4 regions of the Streptomyces sp. NPDC104307 genome follow, and region 1 is predicted to be linked to each of the others. Evidence: riboswitches for the same ligand, from Rfam matches in the RefSeq annotation. Region 1 holds a riboswitch; each other region holds the start of a gene.

Region 1 (5,060 bases):
CGGTGACTTCGAAGAGCCCGTCGGTCCTGCATTCTGGGAGCGCGGATGAGTACTGCGACCGATACGAAGCGCAAGGCGCCCGCCGGTGAGAAGATGGCCGACTGGGCGGACGGCCGGCTCGGGATCTACTCCCTGGCCAAGGCCAACATGCGCAAGATCTTCCCGGACCACTGGTCCTTCATGCTCGGTGAGATCTGCCTCTACAGCTTCATCATCATCATCCTCACGGGTGTGTACCTGACGCTGTTCTTCCACCCGAGCATGGCCGAGACCGTCTACCACGGCCCGTACGAGCCCATGCAGGGCATCCGGATGTCCGAGGCCTACGCCTCGACGCTGAACATCAGCTTCGACGTCCGCGGTGGTCTGCTGGTCCGGCAGATCCACCACTGGGCCGCGCTGATCTTCCTGGCCGGCATGTTCGTGCACATGATGCGCGTGTTCTTCACGGGCGCGTTCCGCAAGCCGCGCGAGATCAACTGGCTGTTCGGCTTCCTGCTGTTCGTGCTCGGTATGTTCACCGGCTTCACCGGCTACTCGCTCCCGGACGACCTGCTCTCGGGTACGGGTGTCCGCTTCACCCAGGGCGCGATCCTGTCGATGCCGATCGTCGGCACCTACATCTCGATGTTCCTGTTCGGCGGGGAGTTCCCGGGCGGCGACTTCGTCGCGCGGTTCTACTCGGTGCACATCCTGCTGCTGCCGGGCATCATGCTCGGGCTTCTGGTGGGCCACCTCATCCTGGTCTTCTACCACAAGCACACGCAGTTCGCGGGTCCCGGCAAGACCAACAAGAACGTCGTCGGCATGCCCCTGCTGCCGGTGTACATGGCGAAGGCCGGAGGCTTCTTCTTCCTGGTCTTCGGTGTCATCGCCGTCATCGCGGGCATCGCCTCGATCAACCCGATCTGGGCCATCGGCCCGTACCGCCCGGACCAGGTGTCCACCGGCGCCCAGCCCGACTGGTACATGGGCTTCGCCGAGGGTCTGGTCCGAGTGATGCCCGGCTGGGAGATCAACCTCTGGGGTCATACGCTCGTCCTGGGCGTGCTCATCCCACTGGTGCTCTTCGGGCTCATCCTCGGCGCGATCGCGATGTACCCGTTCATCGAGTCCTGGGTCACCGGGGACAAGCGCGAGCACCACATCCTGGACCGCCCGCGCAACGCCCCGACCCGTACGGCCTTCGGCGTCGCGTGGATCACGGTGTACTTCATCGGCCTGGTGGGCGGCGGTAACGACCTCTGGGCGACGCACTTCCACCTGTCGCTGAACTCCATCTCGTGGTTCGTCCGGATCTTCTTCTTCGTCGGACCGGTCCTCGCGTTCATCGCCACCAAGCGGATCTGCCTCGGCCTCCAGCGCCGGGACAAGGAGAAGGTGCTGCACGGGCGCGAGTCCGGGCTCATCAAGCGCCTGCCGCACGGTGAGTTCGTCGAGGTCCACGAGCCGCTGTCGCCGGGTCAGCTGCACACCCTCACCGCGCACGAGCAGTACGCGCCGGTCGAACTCGGCCCGCTGGTCGACGAGAACGGCGTCAAGCGCAAGGTGTCGCCCATCGAGAAGACGCGGGCCAAGCTCAGCAAGAGCTTCTACGGCGAGAACAGCCAGATCGCCAAGGCGTCCCCCGAGGAGTACAAGGAGATCACCGAGGGCCACGGCCACCACTGATCACCTGAACTGATCGCCACAGCAGGAGCCCCGCCCATCCATACGATGGACGGGGCTCTTCGCTGTCCTCGGCGCTCGATAGGGTGGACGCATCCCCTTTATCGGCTGTGGACCCCAGGAGCGGACCATGAACGTTGTGACCCCGGTCGGCGGCGACAGCGTGGCGGCTCGTACCTGGCCCGGCGTGCTGACCCCGCTGATGCGCGGCGAGGACCTGAGCGCGGACGACACCGCGTGGGCGATGGACCGCATCATGAGCGGCGAGGCGACCGACGTGCAGATCGCCGGCTTCGCGGTGGCCCTGCGTGCCAAGGGCGAGACCGTCAGGGAGGTCACAGGTCTGGTCCGTGCGATGTACGGGCACGCCACCACGATCCACGTGCCCGGCCGCACGGTCGACATCGTCGGCACCGGCGGCGACATGGCCAAGACGGTCAACATCTCCACCATGTCCGCGATCGTCCTGGCCGGGGCGGGCGCCAAGGTCGTCAAGCACGGCAACCGCGCCTCCTCCTCGGCCAGCGGCTCCTCCGACGTACTGGGCAAGCTCGGGGTCAACCTGGATCTGCCCCCGCAGCGCGTCGTCGAGGTGGCGGAGGAGGCGGGCATCACCTTCTGCTTCGCGGTGAAGTTCCACCCCGCCCTGCGGTACGCGGCGAAGGCGCGGGCGGAGCTCGGCGCGCCGACCACCTTCAACATCCTGGGCCCGCTCACCAACCCGGCCCAGGTGCGCTCCCAGGCCATCGGCGTCGCCGACCTGCGGATGGCGCCCATCGTCGCGGGCGTCCTCGCGGAGCGCGGCAACTCCGCGCTGGTCTTCCGCGGCGACGACGGCCTGGACGAGCTGACCACCACCGCGACCTCCCGGGTCTGGACGGCCCGCGACGGCGTCGTGCGCGAGCAGGCCTTCGACCCGCGCGACGTCGGCCTGGACCTGGTGCCGGTCGAGGCGCTGCGCGGCGCGGACGCCTCGTACAACGCCGAGGTGGCCCGCCGGCTGCTGGCCGGTGAGACGGGGCCCGTACGGGACGCCGTGCTGCTCAACGCGGCGGCGGCGCTGGTCGCGCTGGACCCGGCGGAGGGCACCCTTGAGGAGCAGCTCACCGCCGGTATGGCGAAGGCCGCCGAGTCCATCGACTCCGGGTCCGCCGGGCGCGCGCTGGAGAGATGGGTCAAGGCCAGCAACGCCTGAGGCACCGGGCAGCGAAGCGGGGCGCGGTCCAGATCATGGACCGCGCCTTGCGCGTTCCCGCGCGTATGGCAAGATGCTGGGCAGGTCATGAGTGACAGCGACTACGGCCCCGGCCCGCTGTCCGGCAACCCTCCGTCCGTGGCGGGGTGCCCCGGGTGAAGACCAGGCCGTAGGCAGCGAGGTCTGCGGCAAGCGCGGACCCCTCGACATCGTGAGATGTCCACCCGTGGGGTCCTGGTCCTCAGGGAGCCTCTGTGAGCAAGCGAATGCGATAGGGCTTTTCGGCCCTCCTCCGCACACCCTTTCCTCTTCCTCCGTGCTGCCGCGTATCCGCAGGCACGCGGATTTCGCCTGCCTGTTACGGGAGTTCGTCATGTCTGTCTTCACCGCTGCCGCCGACCAGTCCATTTGTGCCCCGCTGCCCGTTCTGGGCAAGGATGTGACGGTTCCGCTGGTGACCGGCGGTGAGGTCACGTACGCCGCGCTCGACTACGCCGCCAGCGCCCCGGCTCTCCAGCGGGTGTGGGACGACGTCGCCGCGTACGCGCCGTACTACGGCAGCGTCCACCGCGGTGCGGGCTACCTCTCGCAGCTCTCCACGGACCTCTTCGAGTCCAGCCGGGTGACCGTCGCGGAGTTCCTCGGCTGCCGTGAGGGAGACCAGGTGATCTTCACTCGGTCCACCACCGACTCGCTCAACCTGCTGGCCGCCGCGGTGCCCGCCGACTGCCAGGTGTTCGTCTTCGAGACCGAGCACCACGCGTCCCTGCTGCCCTGGCGCGATGCCCGGGTGACCTACCTGAACGCCCCGCGCACCCCCGCCCAGGCCGTCGCCACCCTGGAACGCGCCCTCGCGGACCGCGATCCCTACGGTCCCGCGCTGGTCTGCGTCACCGGCGCCTCCAACGTCACCGGCGAGCTGTGGCCGGTCAAGGAGCTCGCCGCCGCCGCGCACGCCCACGGCGCCCGCATCGTGCTCGACGCCGCCCAGCTCGCCCCGCACCACCCCGTCGACATCAGCGAACTGGACGTCGACTGGGTCGCCTTCTCCGGCCACAAGCTGTACGCGCCCTTCGGCTCCGGCGTGCTGGCCGGCCGCTCCGACTGGCTGCGCGACGCCGAGCCCTACCTGGCCGGCGGCGGCGCCTCCCGCAAGGTCGCCCGGCGCACCGACGGCGGGGTGGACGTCGAGTGGCACACCACCGCCGCCCGCCACGAGGCCGGCTCGCCCAACGTCATCGGCGTCTACTCCATCGCCGCCGCCTGCAAGGCGCTCACCGAGGCCGGGTTCGACAGCCTGGTCGCCCGCGAGCAGCAGCTCGTCTCCGAGGTCCGGGCCGGGCTGGCGGAGGTCCCCGAGGTCAAGGTGCTCTCGCTCTTCGGTGACGACGCCCCGCGTGTCGGCGTCATCTCGTTCGTGGTGGAGGGCTGGAACAGCTCGCACTTCGCCGCCGCGCTCTCCGCCGAGTACGGCATCGGGGTGCGCGACGGACTGTTCTGCGCCCACCCGCTGGTGCGCACCCTGCTCGGCAGCGACCCGCAGGACGTCGGCGAGTGCGGCGCGCCGGAGGCGGAGCCGGGCGAGAAGTCGCTCAACGCGATCCGGGTCAGCTTCGGTGCCGGTACGCCGGACGAGCACATCGAGCGCTTCGTGCGGGCGGTCAAGGAGCTGGTGAGCGAGGGCGCCCAGTGGAAGTACCGCACCGAGGACGGCCGCTGCGTCCCGGACCGGGGCACCGCCCAGCACTGAGCCCCAACGCGTTCGGCCGGGTACGGAATGTCTTCCGTACCCGGCCGAACGCGTTTGCGTAGTCAGCCGTCCAGGCCGATGGCGAAGGCCGCCTCCAGGTCGTGCTGCGAGTACGTACGGAACGCCACATGGGTGTCGGTCGCCTCGACGCCGGGGATCTTGCTGATCCGGCCGGGGATGACGTCGGCGAGATCGTCGTGCTTGGCCACCCGGACCATGGCGATCAGGTCGTAGGTACCGGTGACCGAGAAGACCTCGCTGACGCTGTCCAGTGCCGCGACGGCCTCGGCGATCTCGGGGATCCGGTCCACGCTGGTTTTGATGAGCACGATCGCGGTGATCACGGCTGGCTTTCTCCCTCGGTGGCCGTGGCTGGAGACTTCACTCTAGCCCCACGCCCGTAGCGCCCCCACGCGTAGAGGAACCCGACGGCGAAGCCGACCACAT
Region 2 (5,060 bases), on a different contig from region 1:
CACTCTCACCCGGAGAGTGCTAAGCCCAATGATTAGCACTCGACCCCCGAGAGTGCAAGCGCCTACCCCCTCAGGGAGTGGCTCGGGACGCACGGAGGGCCCGTACCCCAGGGGTACGGGCCCTCCGTGCGTGAGTAGTGTCGTTGGCCGACCGCGCCGAGCTCAGCCGACGGCGAGCTTGACCATGTCCGCCTGCGGCCCCTTCTGGCCCTGCGAGATTTCGAATTCAACTCGCTGACCCTCTTCGAGGGTGCGGTATCCGTCCATCTGGATCGCGCTGTAGTGGACGAAAACATCCGCACCACCGTCGACCGCGATGAAGCCGTACCCCTTCTCCGCGTTGAACCACTTGACGGTGCCCTGAGCCATGCCTAACTCCCCTATTACTGGCCCTTGCACAGGACCGCACTTCGCGGGCCCGGGTCAGAACTCACCCTCCGTCAGGAGAGGGTGCGTGCGCCGGAACGCGTCGACCGCGGCCGAATGTATCTGCCCAACTGCCCTCTGCAACAGGTCAATCGGACGAGAATTCTCAGGCACGCCGATCACCCGAATATGAGGAATTCATGAGATTCCAGGGCAAGTCGGGCCAGGCAAAGGCGACTTATGGCGCAAGAGGCTCAGGTACTTTGGCTGCATCTTGTCGTGGCCGGGCGCATTCTCATATGCGGGGGGCACGGGCAGCGAAGGGGACTTCCCACACTGTACCGCGCTCAACCATGCAGAATTGCCCCCTCCGCTTCTGTCGCGGAGAGGGCAATTCAGGTGGCTCGGCGCACTCGGTGCACTCGGTGCGGTGGGACCGCCCGGGTCCCGGGGCTCAGCAGCCGCCGGCGACGGCCGGGATGATCGAGACGCCCGCGCCGTCCGGGGTGACCGCTTCCAGGCCGCCTTCGAAGCGCACGTCGTCGTCATTGACGTACACGTTGACGAAGCGGCGGAGCTTGCCCTGGTCGTCCAGGACGCGGGCGGCGATGCCCGGGTGGTCCTTCTCCAGGGACTCGATGACCTGGGAGAGGTTCGCGCCCTCTGCCGGGACCTCGGCCTGGCCGCCCGTGTAGGTGCGGAGGATGGTGGGGATACGGACCTTGACGCTCATGGTGGGTGCCCTTCCTGGAGTCTTGGGTGGGATCAGCCGGCGGTGCCGAGACCGGCGGCGCGGAAGGCGTCCAGGCTCGGCCGGATCGTCGCCGTCGCCTGCGAGGTGTCGGCCACCGCGTCCAGCGTCTTGAGGCCGTCACCGGTGTTCAGGACGACGGTGGTGAGCGTCGGGTCGAGCAGACCGGCCTCGATGAGCTTCTTCGTCACGCCGACCGTCACACCGCCCGCGGTCTCCGCGAAGATGCCCTCGGTGCGCGCCAGGAGCTTGATCGCGTCGACGACCTGCTCGTCGTTCACGTCGTCCACCGCGCCACCCGTACGGCGGGCGATGTCCAGGACGTAGGGGCCGTCGGCCGGGTTGCCGATGGCGAGGGACTTGGCGATCGTGTTCGGCTTCTGCGGGCGGACCACGTCGTGACCGGCCTTGAAGGCGGCGGAGACCGGCGAGCAGCCCTCGGCCTGGGCGCCGAAGATCTTGTACGGCTTGTCCTCGACCAGCCCGAGCTTGATCAGCTCCTGGAGGCCCTTGTCGATCTTCGTCAGCTGCGAGCCGGACGCGATCGGGATGACGATCTGGTCCGGCAGCCGCCAGCCGAGCTGCTCGCAGATCTCGTACGCCAGCGTCTTGGAGCCCTCGCCGTAGTACGGGCGGAGGTTGACGTTGACGAAGCCCCAGCCCTCCCCGAGCGGGTCTCCGATGAGCTCCGAGCAGAACCGGTTGACGTCGTCGTAATTGCCCTCGATACCGACCAGCTCACCGCCGTACACCGCGGCCATGACGACCTTGCCCTGCTCCAGGTCGTGCGGGATGAACACGCACGAGCGCAGACCGGCGCGGGCCGCGGCGGCGCCCACCGCACCGGCGAGGTTGCCCGTCGAGGAGCAGGAGAGCGTGGTGAAACCGAAGGCGCGGGCGGCCTCGACGGCGATCGCGACGACGCGGTCCTTGAAGGAGTGCGTCGGGTTGCCGGAGTCGTCCTTGACGTACAGGCCGCCGGTGACGCCCAGCTCACGGGCGAGGTTGTCGGCCTTGACCAGCTTGGTGAAGCCGGGGTTGATGTTGGGCTTGTCCGCGACGTCGGAGGGGACCGGCAGCAGCGGCGCGTAGCGCCAGATGTTGTCCGGGCCGGCCTCGATGCGCTTCTTCAGCTCGTCCGGGGAACCGGTCGGCAGGTCGTACGCCACTTCGAGCGGACCGAAACAGGTCGCACAGGCGAAAAGGGGACCGAGCGGGAATCGTTCTCCGCACTCGCGGCAGGAAAGTGCCGCGGCGGGACCGAGGTCCACGGAAGATTCGGTGGTTGCTGCAACAGTCTGAACAGCCATGATGGCGAGGCCCTTTCTCCTCATCTTCCTTGTGACGCATTTCGCCACAAGACGGAATTGGCACCGATCCCCACCTGACCTCGCGGTCGGCAGGATGGTTGCCGGGACTTCAACGGGCCGTTCCCTCTGTCCCTCTGGATGAGCGCTATGGCACTGGACCATCGATCCAGGCGTTTATCGGCGGATGGACCCCGGCATGCCACGGCCATCTGCGTTGTTCAGACTGTAACCGAAGCACCGGACTGTTGAGATAGTCGTCCGAACCGCGAGATGGATCACATACAGGGAGTATCGACCGTGCTGGAAGAGGTCGAACGCTGGCTGACCAGGCGTTCCTGGTCGTGCGCCGACCGCCCGCTGGAGCAGCTCCTGGCCGCCCGGAGCGGCGACCCGCGCCGGGGGAGCGTGAGTGTCGTCCTGCCGGCGCTCAACGAGGCGGCGACGGTCGGGGACATCGTCCGGACGATCCGGCGCGAGCTCATGGAGAAGGTCCGGCTGGTCGACGAACTCGTGGTGATCGACTCCGGCTCCACCGACGACACCGCGGAGGTCGCCCGCCGGGCGGGCGCCCGGGTGATCCACCGGGACGCGATCCTGCCCCGGCTGCCGGCCGTCCCCGGCAAGGGCGAGGTGCTGTGGCGGTCACTGCTGGTGACCGGCGGTGACATCGTCTGCTTCATCGACGCGGACCTGAAGGACTTCTCGGCCGATTTCGTCTCCGGCATCGTCGGCCCGCTGCTGACCGACCCCTCCGTGCAGTTCGTCAAGGCGATGTACGACCGTCCGCTCGGGGACACCGCGGGCCAGGGCGGGCGGGTCACCGAACTGGTGGCACGGCCGCTGCTCAATCTGCACTGGCCGCAGCTGGCCGGATTCGTCCAGCCGCTGGGCGGCGAGTACGCCGTACGCCGCTCACTGCTCGAACAGCTGCCGTTCCCGGTCGGCTACGGGGTGGAGCTGGGGCTGCTCGTCGACGCCCTGCACACGGTCGGCCTGGACGCGCTGGCCCAGGTCGACGTCGGCGTCCGCAAACACCGCCACCAGGACGGCCGGGCGCTCGGCCGGATGGCGGCGGCCATCTACCGGACCGCGTCGCTGCGGCTCTCCCGCGGCCATCTGGTGCGCCCCGAGCTGACCCAGTTCGAGCGCGGCGAGCACGGCTTCGTGCCGCACACCTACCCGGTGGACACCGAGGAGCGGCCGCCGATGCGCGAGATCGAGGAGTACGTCTCGCGCCGCGCCGCCTGAGAGGCCTGCCGGAGGTCACCCGACAGCCTCCGAGAGGGCCCCGCGGCCCGCACGCACGTTTGGACCGTTCGGGATCGGGCTAGATTCCGCGCATGGTCTCCGAGCACGCCCCCCAGCCCGCCGCCCAGGTACTCGTCGCGTCCAACCGCGGCCCGGTCTCGTACACAGTGGGCGAGGACGGCTCGCTCGACGCGAAACGGGGCGGGGGCGGGCTCGTCTCGGGGCTGAGCGCGGTGGACGACAAGATGTGGGTCTGCGCCGCGCTCGGTGACGGCGACCGCGAGGCGGTGCGGCGCGGGGTCGGAGAGCCGGGCGTACGGATGCTGGACATCGACGCGGACGTGCACGCCGACGCGTACAACGGCATCGCGAACTCGGTGCTCTGGTTCGTCCACCACCTGCTCTACCAGACCCCCGTGGAACCCGTCTTCGACGCGGAGTTCCGCCGTCAGTGGGCGTCCTTCGAGGCCTACAACCGGGCCTTCGCCGAGGCGCTCGCCCAGGAGGCGGGCGAGGGCGCGGCGGTCCTGGTGCAGGACTACCACCTGGTGCTGGTGCCCGGCATGCTCCGCGAGCTCCGCCCCGACCTGCGCATCGGCCACTTCTCGCACACCCCGTGGGCGCCCGTCGACTACTTCCGGATGCTGCCCGACGACATCGCGGAGCAGGTGCTGCACGGCGTCCTCGGCGCCGACCGGGCGGCCTTCCTGACCCGCCGCTGGGCGGACGCCTTCATCGGCTGCTGCACGGAGATCCTGGGCGGCACGGGCCGCACCCGGATCGGCGTGCACGGGCTCGGCGCCGACGCGGACTTCCTGCTCCGGCGCGCGCACGAGCCGGACGTGGACGAGCGGATGGCGGCGCTGCGCGAACAGGTGGGCGACGGCCGGAAGACGATCGTGCGGGTGGACCGCACGGAGCTGTCCAAGAACATCGTCCGGGGCATGCTCGCCTACCGGGCGCTGCTCGACGAACGGCCCGAGTGGCACGGCCGGGTCGTCCACGTCGCGTTCGCCTACCCCTCGCGGCAGGACCTCGCGGTGTACCGGGAGTACACGGCAGAGGTGCGGCGCGTCGCGGACGAGATCAACGCGAAGCACGGCACGGCGGACTGGACCCCGGTCGTGCTCCACGTCAAGGACGACTTCGCCCGCTCGCTGGCGGCGTACCGGCTGGCGGACGTGGCGCTCGTCAACCCGATCAGGGACGGCATGAACCTGGTCGCCAAGGAGGTCCCGGTCGTCTCCGACCACGGCTGCGCGCTGGTGCTGTCGCGGGAGGCGGGCGCGTACGAGGAGCTGGGTAACGACGCGATCGTGGTGAACCCGTACGACGTGTCCGCCACCGCCGACGCCCTGCACGAGGCGCTGACGATGGCGGACGGT
Region 3 (5,060 bases), on a different contig from region 1:
AACTCCGCCGCCCCCAATGTAGGTGCCAACAACCCTGACAAGGCGAACGGTTCGTACCGGGGCCGGGGTGGCGCCTGCTTCGGTGCCGGCCCGCCCCGTTGTCGACTGTTCGGCTGAACGCCATCGTGTGCACACTGCACGGGTCTTCCGCCGGACCGTCGGTTCTGGAACACTCCTGTCGTTTTCGCCCTTATGTTTCCTCACCCCACAGAGGCCCCCACTCATGGCAGATATCAACCGTCGTCGCCTCCTGCAACTCGCCGGAGGCACGGTTGCCTTCAGTACGTTGTCGAGCAGCATCGCCCGCGCCGCCTCACTGCCCGCGAAGGGTCGTACGGGCACGCTCCAGGACGTCGAGCACATCGTCGTACTGATGCAGGAGAACCGTTCCTTCGACCACTACTTCGGCACGATGAAGGGTGTGCGCGGCTTCGGTGACCCGCGTCCGGTCACGCTGCCCGGCGGAAAGCCGGTCTGGCACCAGAAGGACCTGGCCGGCAAGGAGGTGCTGCCGTTCAGGCCGCCCGCCGACGACCTCGGGCTGCAGTTCCTCCAGGACCTGAACCACGACTGGGCCGGTGGGCACCGGGCGCTGAACAAGGGCGCGTACGACCAGTGGGTGCCCGCCAAGACCGCCACGACGATGGCCCACCTGACACGTGAGGACATCCCGTTCCACTACGCCCTCGCCGACGCGTTCACCGTCTGCGACGCGTACCACTGCTCGTTCCTCGGCTCGACCGACCCGAACCGCTACTACCTGTGGAGCGGGTACACCGGCAACGACGGCACGGGCGGCGGTCCCGTGCTCGGCAACGACGAGGCGGGGTACGGCTGGAAGACCTACCCCGAGCGGCTGGAGGAGGCCGGGGTGTCGTGGAAGGTCTACCAGGACATCGGTGACGGGCTCGACGCCGCCGGCTCCTGGGGGTGGATCGACGACGCCTACCGGGGGACGTACGGAGACAACTCGCTTCTCTATTTCAACAGTTACCGTGACGCCAAGCCCGGCGATCCCCTCTTCGAGAAGGCGCGCACCGGGACCGACGTCAAGAACGGCGACGGGCTCCTCGACGACCTGAAGGCCGATGTCCGGGCCGGTACGCTCCCCAAGATCTCCTGGGTCGTCTCGCCCGAGGCCTACAGCGAGCACCCCAACTGGCCCGCGAACTACGGTGCCTGGTACATCTCGCAGGTGCTGGACGCGCTGACCTCCGACCCCGAGGTCTGGGGCCGGACCGCCCTCTTCATCACCTACGACGAGAACGACGGCTTCTTCGACCACGTCGTGCCGCCGTTCGTGCCGTCCGGCGCGGCGCAGGGACTGTCCACCGTGGACACCTCCGCCGACCACTTCCCCGGCGACGTCCGGTACGCGGCCGGGCCGTACGGGCTCGGGCAGCGCGTGCCCATGACGGTCGTGTCCCCGTGGAGCACCGGCGGGTTCGCGTGTTCGGAGGTCTTCGACCACACCTCCGTCATCCGGTTCATGGAAGCGCGCTTCGGTGTGCGCGAGCCCAACATCTCGCCCTGGCGGCGTGCCGTCTGCGGCGACCTCACCTCGGCCTTCGACTTCAGCCGGACGGAGACCGCGCCCGCCGGGCTGCCCTCCACGGACGGATACGCGCCGCCGGACGGGGACCGGCACCCCGACTACGTTCCGGTGCCGCCGGTCTCCGGCAGCGTGCCGAAGCAGGAGTCCGGCACGCGGCCCACCCGGCCACTGCGGTACGCGCCGCTCGTGGACGGGGCGGCGGACCCGGGCGCCGGGAAGTACCAGCTCACCTTCGGTGGCGGGGACGAGGCCGGAGCGCAGTTCCTGGTGACGTCCGCCAACCGCGGTGACGGGCCCTGGACCTACACCACAGAGGCGGGCAAGTCGCTCTCCGACAGCTGGAACACGGCCTATTCCAGCGGCGTGACCGACCTCACGGTGCACGGTCCGAACGGGTTCCTGCGGGCCTTCAGGGGCCCCGGCAAGGCGGCCGGGCCGGAGGTGACGGCGCGTCATAACCCGGTGAACGGAGCTCTCGACCTGACGCTCACCCATGCCGGTACGGAGACGGTCCAGCTGACCGTGCGCAACGCGGACGCCTACGGCGGCGGGGCGCAGACCTTCGCGGTGCGGTCCGGCGCGACCGTGCGGCACACCGTTGACCTGCGCGGAAGCAAGCGCTGGTACGACATCGAGGTGGTCTCGGACGCGGACGCCACGTTCCTCCGCCGGTTCGCCGGACACGTCGAGACGGGTGAGGCCGGAACGAGCGACCCGGGCCTGGTCACCGGCTGACCGGGCGGCGCGGGGCGGCTGAATCCAAGCCGGACCGCCATCGGAGAGAGGCGGGGGCGCACGGGCCAGGTCCGGCCCGTTCCTGTGCGTCCCTGACCGTCCGTCGGGCGGGCGGTCCCGCGCGTCGGGGCGCGCCCGCTCGGTGCGTTAGGGTTTTTGCCGGGTCATGAGTTCCAGTGCGCAGCCCCGGCTTGCTGGACGGCACCCCGCTCCGCTGCGGGTGCTCCGGGTGACGACCTGCCCCGTGCGCGAGGTGCGGGGAACAGCGGACCGCGGTGCAGAGCGCTCGGGGTCCATCATCCCCGGAAGGCGGGACTCACCATGCTGCGTCATCTCCCCGAGCACGGCTCCGTGCGGAGCGAGGACTGCGAGCGGTACGCCGCAGGCCACCAAGTGCACTGGATCCACGCCAAGAAGTGCCGGCAGGAGCCCGGTCAGGCCGTCGAGATACTGCTGACCGCGGACGATGTCCGGGACGACGGCTGGGTCGGTCTGCGGGCCGCGTTCGACTACGCGGGCGCCCTTCCGCAGGTGTGGACGCATGCTCCGGACGGGCTGCGGGAGACCCTCGCCGGCCACCGGGGACGCGTGTACTGGCTCTCCCGGTGGCATGCGCTGAAGCTCGTGACCGGTGCCGACCGGGTCGCCGGACTCGTCAACGTAGCCTTCGAGGCAGGGGAGCTGTGCGGCGACCCGGGTTCCGTGCGCTCGTAGCCGCGTCGCCGTTCGGCGTCGGTGCCTGGAGGTGGTGCCTGGATTCGGTCGTCAATTGTCGTGAGATGTCGACCGGTTGCTTCATGTTGAGTGCACATTTGATCGTCATTGACCGCTGTGGGGTCACATAAAATCCTTATAGTGGGCGGGCGTTGACCGCACGATCGTGATGCGTGACGCTTCCGCCACAGAAGTCAGGACGATGACGCGCCCTTCCTCCGCAGAGCCCGAGCCCGTCCCACCTCCTCCGGAGTGCCCCGCGCACGCGGGGCCGGGCCCCGTGCCCCTCGGCGGGCCCTCGTTCCAGACCGAGCCGCGAGCCGTCTACCGCGCCATGCGGCGGGACCACGGGCCGGTCGTCCCCGTCGAGCTGCCGGGCGGGTTCCCCGCCTGGCTGGTCATCGGCTACCGGGAACTCCATCAGGTCACCAGTGACGGTGAGCTGTTCCCTCGCGACGTCGGCCTCTGGAACCAGTGGGAGCACATCCCGCAGGACTGGCCGCTGCTGCCCATGGTCGGGCGGCCGCTGCCGTCCATCTACTTCAGCGCGGGCGACGAGCACCGGCGGCATGCGCGGATGGTCGGACCCGCCCTCGAAGGGGCCGACCCGTTCGAGATCCGCAGCCACTGCGAGCAGTTGGCCGACCGGCTGATCGACGCCGTGTGCAGCCGGGGCACCGCCGACCTCGTCGCCGACTTCTGCGAGCCCCTTCCGGTCCTGGTCCTCGCGAGGCTGGTCGGATTCCCCGACGACGAGGGCGGCTCCATCGCCCAAGTGCTCAAGGACCTGGCCGACGGCGGTCCGGGCGCGCAGGAGGCCCACCTGCGTTTCGGGGAACACATGACACGACTCGTCGCCGCGAAGCGTGCCGCCCCCGGCGACGACGTGACCTCCCGGATGCTCGCGTTCCCCGAGGCCTTCACCGACGAGGAGTACATGCTCGACCTGATGGCCATCACCGCCGCCGGGCACCTCACCACCGCCGACTGGATCAGCAACTCGCTGCGGCTGATGCTCACGGAGGACGAGTTCGCCCAGTCGATGGCGGGCGGCCGGCGCAGCGTCGGCGAGGCCATGAACGAGGTGCTCTGGGAGGACGCGCCGACGCAGATCCTCGCCGGACGCTGGGCCGCCCGCGACACCCGGCTCGGCGGACGGCCGATCAGGGCGGGGGACATGCTGCTGCTCGGGCTCGGCGCCGCCAACACCGATCCGCTGATCCGGCAGAGCCTGACCGGCGGCGGTTTTGCCGCCCAGGGCGGCAACGGCGCGCATCTCGCCTTCAGCCACGGCGAGTACCGGTGCCCCTTCCCCGCCCAGGAGATCGCGGAGACCATCGCGCGCACCGGCATCGAGGTGCTGCTCGACCGCCTGCCCGACCTGGAGCTCCGGGTCCCCGTCGCGGACCTGGTGCGACGGCCCTCCGCGTTCCTGCGCGGTACCACCGCGCTGCCCGTTCGGTTCACCCCCGTTCGTACGACAGGAGACCTCTCGTGAACTGCCCTCACGCCGCCGCGCACGCTGCCGTCCCGGACGGCGCCGGGACCGTCGTCATCGACCCCATGGTCCAGGACCTGGACGGTGAGACCGCGAGGCTGCGTGAGGCCGGCCGGCTCGCCAGGATCGAGCTGCTCGGCGTACCCGCCTGGACGATCACCCGGCACGCCGACGCCCGTCAACTCCTGGTCGATCCGAGGCTGGTGAAGGATCTCGACGCCTGGGGGCTGTGGCAGAGCGGCGAGGTGACGCACGCGTGGCCGCTCATCGGCATGATCGACGCCGGGCGGTCCATGTTCACGGTGGACGGCGCCGAGCACCGACGGCTGCGCACCAAGACCTCCCAGGCGCTCACCCCACGGCGGCTGGAGGCCGTCAGGCCCGACATCGAGAAGTTCACCGGGGAACTGCTGGACGCACTCGCGGACGGTGGCAGGGACGGGGCCGTCGTCGACCTCAAATCGGTGTTCGCGCAGCCGCTGCCGATGCGGGTCGTCGGCATGCTCATGGGCGTGGACCCCGCCGAGAACGCCATGCTGACCAGACAGTACAAGGCCT
Region 4 (5,060 bases), on a different contig from region 1:
GCGGTCACCTTCACCACCTGCCCCGAGTGCGACGGCACCCGGCTCAGCGAGGGCGCCAGGTCCTCGAAGATCAAGCGGATCAACATCGCCGACGCCTGCGCGATGCAGACCAGCGACCTGGCCGCCTGGGTCGGCGAAATCGACGAGCCCTCCGTCGCACCGCTGCTCACCGCGTTGCGGCAGACCCTCGACTCGTTCGTGGAGATCGGCCTCGGCTACCTCGCGCTCGACCGGCCGACGGGCACCCTGTCGGGCGGCGAGGCGCAGCGCGTCAAGATGATCCGCCACCTCGGCTCCTCCCTCACCGACGTCACCTATGTCTTCGACGAGCCCACCGCCGGCCTGCACCCCCACGACATCCAGCGGATGAACAGGCTGCTGCTGCGGCTGCGCGACAAGGGCAACACGGTGCTCGTCGTGGAGCACAAGCCGGAGACGATCGCGGACCATGTCGTCGACCTCGGCCCCGGCGCCGGCACGGCGGGCGGAACCGTCTGCTTCGAGGGCAGCGTCGAGGGACTGCGGGCCGGGGACACCGTCACGGGCCGTCACTTCGACGACCGGGCCACCCTCAAGGACACCCGGCGGGGGCCCACCGGCGCGCTGGAGGTCCGGGGCGCGGACGCGAACAACCTGCGCGGCGTCGACGTCGACATCCCGCTCGGCGTCCTCGCCGTGGTCACCGGCGTCGCCGGCTCCGGCAAGAGCTCACTGATCCACGGCTCGGTCTCGGGACTGGACGGGGTGGTGTCGATCGACCAGGGCGCGATCCGCGGCTCGCGACGGAGCAACCCCGCGACGTACACCGGACTGCTCGACCCGATCCGCAAGGCGTTCGCCAAGGCCAACGACGTGAAACCGGCCCTGTTCAGCGCCAACTCCGAGGGCGCCTGCCCCGGCTGCAACGGCGTCGGGGTCGTCTACACCGACCTCGCGATGATGGCGGGCGTCGCCACCGTCTGCGAGGAGTGCGAGGGGAAGCGGTTCCTGGCCTCTGTGCTCGAATACCGCCTCGGCGGCCGCGACATCAGCGAAGTGCTGGCGATGTCGGTGACCGAGGCCGAGGAGTTCTTCGGCAGCGGCGAGGCACACACCCCGGCCGCCCACCGCGTCCTCGGCAGGCTGGCCGACGTCGGACTCGGCTACCTCAGCCTGGGCCAGCCGCTCACCACCCTGTCCGGCGGTGAGCGGCAACGGCTCAAGCTGGCCACGCACATGGGCGAGAAGGGCGGGATCTACGTCCTCGACGAGCCGACCACCGGCCTGCACCTCGCAGACGTCGAGCAGCTGCTCGGCCTGCTCGACCGGCTGGTCGACTCCGGGAAGTCCGTCATCGTGATCGAGCACCACCAGGCGGTCATGGCGCACGCCGACTGGATCATCGACCTGGGTCCCGGCGCCGGTCATGACGGCGGCAGGCTCGTCTTCGAGGGCACCCCCGACGACCTCGTCGCGGACCGCTCCACCCTCACCGGCGAGCACCTCGCGGCCTACGTGGGAGCCTGAGGCAGTGAGTCAACGGCGGCCACCCCGCCCGGCCCGTCCGGAGCCCCCGGCATCTGCGGTGTCCCGGGGAAGGCGGGGTGGCCGCAGAGGCGGCGTACGTACTCCTTGAGCCGGGGGCGGTCGCCGAGGGCGCCGACCGGGCCGAGACGCACGAGCGCCACCCACAGGTCCACATCCCCGGCGGTCAGCTCCTCGCCCAGCGCGTAGGGCCGCCGGTCGAGGGACCGGTCCAGCAGGTCCAGGGCCGCCGACCGCTCGGAGGACCCCGCGTGCGGGGTGACGTCCCGGTCCAGCAGCTCGCGCAGGGCCTCGATGCCGTCGGCGAGCTCCGGAGGACGCAGCGCAGAGGGGCGGGCCTCGTCATGGCCGGAGAGCAGGCCCGCGAGATCGCGGAGTATGTCGGGCGTGTGGTTGCTGACGATGCGCCCGCTCCACCGGTCGCACAGCGCGGGCGCCGTCAGCGGCCCGTCGTAATGGTGCAGCGTGGCCTCGTACGCGCCGCGCAGCGAGGCGTACGCCTCGGGTGTCCCGGCCGGGTGCCCCAGGAACGTGGTGGCGACCGAGTCCCGGAGACCGAGCAGGCCGAGGGTGATCGAGATACGCAGCGAGCGCGGACAACTCGCCGACAGGAAAAGCTCGTAGCGGTGCGGAGCGGGATAGAAGCCTCCGGCCAGACCGACCCCGATACGGCTGTGGATACGGGAGGGCGGCACGGCGATGGTGGGACGGGGGTGCGTGGCGCACGGACTCGGGCCGGATGAGATCGAGCCGCACGTGAGGGAGTTGCCTGTGCTGGAACTGCGCGAAGCTGTCTCGGGCATGACTCTCCTGTGGAGATCCCTGTGGGAACGAGGAAGCCACCGTCGCCTTGTGGGCACCAGCGGCCGGATGTGGAACGGCTGCGCTCGCGCACCGGTCCGAATCACGACAGCGCGGACGTGGGCGCGTCATACGCGACAACGGACCCGTGCGCGTGCGGTATTCCGGGCTAGTAGGCGCTGGAGACACGCAGCAGATCGATGTGCAGGCGCCTCGTCAAGCCGTTCCTGGACAAAACCCACCCGTCCCGACTCCGGGGCCCGCGAGACGCGGGGCCACGCTTGCCCCGCCACACCGGCGGGACCCGGTCGTCACCCGGGGCACCCCGTCGCGGTGGAAGGGTTGCCTGCCAGCGGGCCGGGGCCGATGAACCCCGTGAGCAGGACGGATCCCGCACGGGGGCGCTGACAATCGTGACCGTCCACGTCAGTTTCGGTGCGCCGGGTGACGCCGTCAAGGAGGCCACAGGGGCCATCTCGCCTGTTGGTCACCCGCGTTGACATTCCTGTCGGCCCATGCATAACTTGCGGCGCGGAACGGCTCCGGGTAGCGGCGATACGCCCCGGCCCGCCGGCCGGCGCCCCAGCACACCGCGGGGTGCCGCAGTTGAGGACCGGACGGTGTCCGGCAGGCGCGAGGCCCCGCGGGGCGGATCGGTGACGGTGAGAGCGATGCACGCAGCTGAGGGGATGGCTGCCTGGCGGTCCCGAGGCCGCGTCCTGCTCTGCGCGGACCGCTCCGTCGACCTCCAGCGTGTCAACAGCGCGCTGTGTACCGCCGCTTGTCGCGCTCTTCGTCAAGGCTGACGGCCCTCTGACTCCCTGACGTCCACCGCTGCCGCGGTGCGTCCCCTCCCCGCCCGGCCCCCTGCTCCGCGCCGTGCTGCCCGCGCCCCGCCGCGTCGTTCCCGACGACCGGCGTGGTGAGGCGCTGCCGTCCGTGGTCCGGGCCGTCCGCATCCGCTGGAGCCCTCCGTGAGTGAATCCCCCGGCGTAGCTGTGTCCCCAGGGTCAGCGCCGCCCGCCGAGGCGGCCCCCCGCCCCGGGCCACCCGTCGTGCCGAAGCCGCCGGTCCCGCAGCGGGTCCGCCCACTCCTGCGGCCCGGCCGCTGGATCGTCACCGTCGTCGTGCTGGTACTGGTCGCCCAGATCGTCCACGGCCTGGTGGCCAATCCCTTCTACCAGTGGGACCGGTTCCGGTACTGGTTCCTGCGGCCCACCATCCTCGACGGCCTGCTCGTCACGCTCGAAGTCGCCCTGTTCAGCGCCGTTCTGGGGCTGCTCGGCGGCGTGCTGCTGGCCCTGGCCCGGCTCTCCCCGAGCCCTGTGCTGCGCGCGGTCAGCTGGGTCTACACCTGGCTGTTCCGGTCGGTCCCGCTGATCGTGATCCTGCTGTTCCTCTACAACTTCAGCGCGCTCTACCGGACGCTGAGCGTGGGAGTGCCGTTCGGCCCGGCGTTCTTCAGCTTCGACGAATCACGCCTGGCCACCGACATGGCCGTCGCCGTCATCGGTCTCAGCCTGAACGAGGCGGCGTACGCCTCCGAAGTGGTGCGCGGCGGCATCCTCTCCGTCGACCAGGGCCAGCACGAGGCGGCAGCCGCCCTCGGCCTCCCGAAGCGGTACCGGTTCGCGAAGATCGTCTTCCCGCAGGCCCTGCGCTCGATCACCCCGAACTACGTCAACCAGCTGATCGGCCTGATCAAGGGCACCTCACTGGTCTTCTACGTCTCGCTGCTCGATCTGTTCGGCTCCGTACAGAGCATGGGCAGCACCTACCCCGGCGACATCGTGCCGCTGCTGCTGGTCGCCACCGCCTGGTACCTGATCCTCACCAGCGTGGTGTCCGTCATCCAGTTCTACGTCGAGCGGTACTACTCGCGGGGCGCGCTGCGCACCCTGCCGCCCACGCCGCTGCAGAGGCTGCGGACCGGACTGGGTGATCTGCGGGCACGGGTCCGGAAGGAGACAGCGATATGACCGCGGAGACGACGACCGGAACAGCGGAAGCGGCCGAGCCCGCCGGGACACCGGGTCAGGCCGGCGCGGTCGCGGCGCCCCCGGCGCGCCCCGCCGCGGTCGAGGTGCACGATGTGCACAAGTGGTACGGCTCCCAGCGCGTCCTGGAAGGTGTGGCGCTGACCGTGCGTCCCGGGGAGGTCACGGTCGTCCTCGGACCGTCCGGCTCAGGGAAGTCCACCCTCCTGCGGGTGATCAACCACCTGGAGAAGCCCGAGATCGGTCATGTCAGTGTGAACGGCGAGCTGATCGGCGTACGCAGGCACCGGGGGCGTCTCAAGGAGCTGAGCGAGCGCGCCATCCTGGCGCAGCGCGGCCGGATCGGGTTCGTCTTCCAGAACTTCAACCTCTTCCCGCACCTCACCGTGCTGGACAACGTGGCTGCCGCCCCGGTCGCGACCGGGAAACTCACCAAGCCGGAGTCCCGGGAGCTGGCCCGCGATCTGCTCGACCGGGTGGGACTCGGGGACCGGGCGGCCGCCTATCCGCGCCAGCTGTCCGGCGGGCAGCAGCAGCGCGTGGCCATCGCCCGAGCCCTCGCCCTGCGGCCCGGGGTCATCCTCTTCGACGAGCCGACCTCCGCGCTCGACCCCGAACTCGTCGGCGAGGTACTGGCCGTGATCAAGGACCTGGCCGGCAGCGGCACCACCCTGCTGGTCGTCACGCACGAGATCGGCTTCGCCCGCGAGGTCGCCGACCGGGTGGTCTTCATGGACG

The links. Region 1 has a riboswitch for S-adenosylmethionine ahead of ACZ601_RS11510 (aminotransferase class V-fold PLP-dependent enzyme). Riboswitches for the same ligand answer to the same signal wherever they lie in the genome.
Region 2: linked by a shared signal. The riboswitch ahead of thrC (threonine synthase) and the one ahead of ACZ601_RS11510 (aminotransferase class V-fold PLP-dependent enzyme) in region 1 are both predicted to bind S-adenosylmethionine.
Region 3: linked by a shared signal. The riboswitch ahead of ACZ601_RS03745 (hypothetical protein) and the one ahead of ACZ601_RS11510 (aminotransferase class V-fold PLP-dependent enzyme) in region 1 are both predicted to bind S-adenosylmethionine.
Region 4: linked by a shared signal. The riboswitch ahead of ACZ601_RS01155 (glutathione S-transferase C-terminal domain-containing protein) and the one ahead of ACZ601_RS11510 (aminotransferase class V-fold PLP-dependent enzyme) in region 1 are both predicted to bind S-adenosylmethionine.

The regions. Positions count from the first base shown of each region.
Region 1 is NZ_JBVJMU010000003.1:320,225-325,284, forward strand. Features, by position in the region: gene qcrA (cytochrome bc1 complex Rieske iron-sulfur subunit) at 1-49, shown strand, start outside; gene qcrB (cytochrome bc1 complex cytochrome b subunit) at 46-1,671, shown strand; gene trpD (anthranilate phosphoribosyltransferase) at 1,799-2,863, shown strand; SAM riboswitch class IV at 2,947-3,064, shown strand; gene ACZ601_RS11510 (aminotransferase class V-fold PLP-dependent enzyme) at 3,237-4,613, shown strand; gene ACZ601_RS11515 (Lrp/AsnC family transcriptional regulator) at 4,676-4,957, opposite strand; gene ACZ601_RS11520 (rhomboid family intramembrane serine protease) at 4,954-5,060, opposite strand, start outside.
Region 2 is NZ_JBVJMU010000015.1:191,406-196,465, reverse strand. Features, by position in the region: gene ACZ601_RS30285 (cold-shock protein) at 163-369, opposite strand; gene ACZ601_RS30280 (MoaD/ThiS family protein) at 821-1,099, opposite strand; gene thrC (threonine synthase) at 1,132-2,427, opposite strand; SAM riboswitch class I at 2,445-2,572, opposite strand; gene ACZ601_RS30270 (glucosyl-3-phosphoglycerate synthase) at 2,725-3,675, shown strand; gene ACZ601_RS30265 (alpha,alpha-trehalose-phosphate synthase (UDP-forming)) at 3,768-5,060, shown strand, end outside.
Region 3 is NZ_JBVJMU010000001.1:902,025-907,084, reverse strand. Features, by position in the region: gene ACZ601_RS03750 (phosphocholine-specific phospholipase C) at 224-2,290, shown strand; SAM riboswitch class IV at 2,453-2,562, shown strand; gene ACZ601_RS03745 (hypothetical protein) at 2,612-3,004, shown strand; gene ACZ601_RS03740 (cytochrome P450) at 3,207-4,502, shown strand; gene ACZ601_RS03735 (cytochrome P450 family protein) at 4,499-5,060, shown strand, end outside.
Region 4 is NZ_JBVJMU010000001.1:309,710-314,769, reverse strand. Features, by position in the region: gene ACZ601_RS01160 (ATP-binding cassette domain-containing protein) at 1-1,506, shown strand, start outside; gene ACZ601_RS01155 (glutathione S-transferase C-terminal domain-containing protein) at 1,491-2,327, opposite strand; SAM riboswitch class IV at 2,598-2,744, opposite strand; gene ACZ601_RS01150 (amino acid ABC transporter permease) at 3,300-4,304, shown strand; gene ACZ601_RS01145 (amino acid ABC transporter ATP-binding protein) at 4,301-5,060, shown strand, end outside.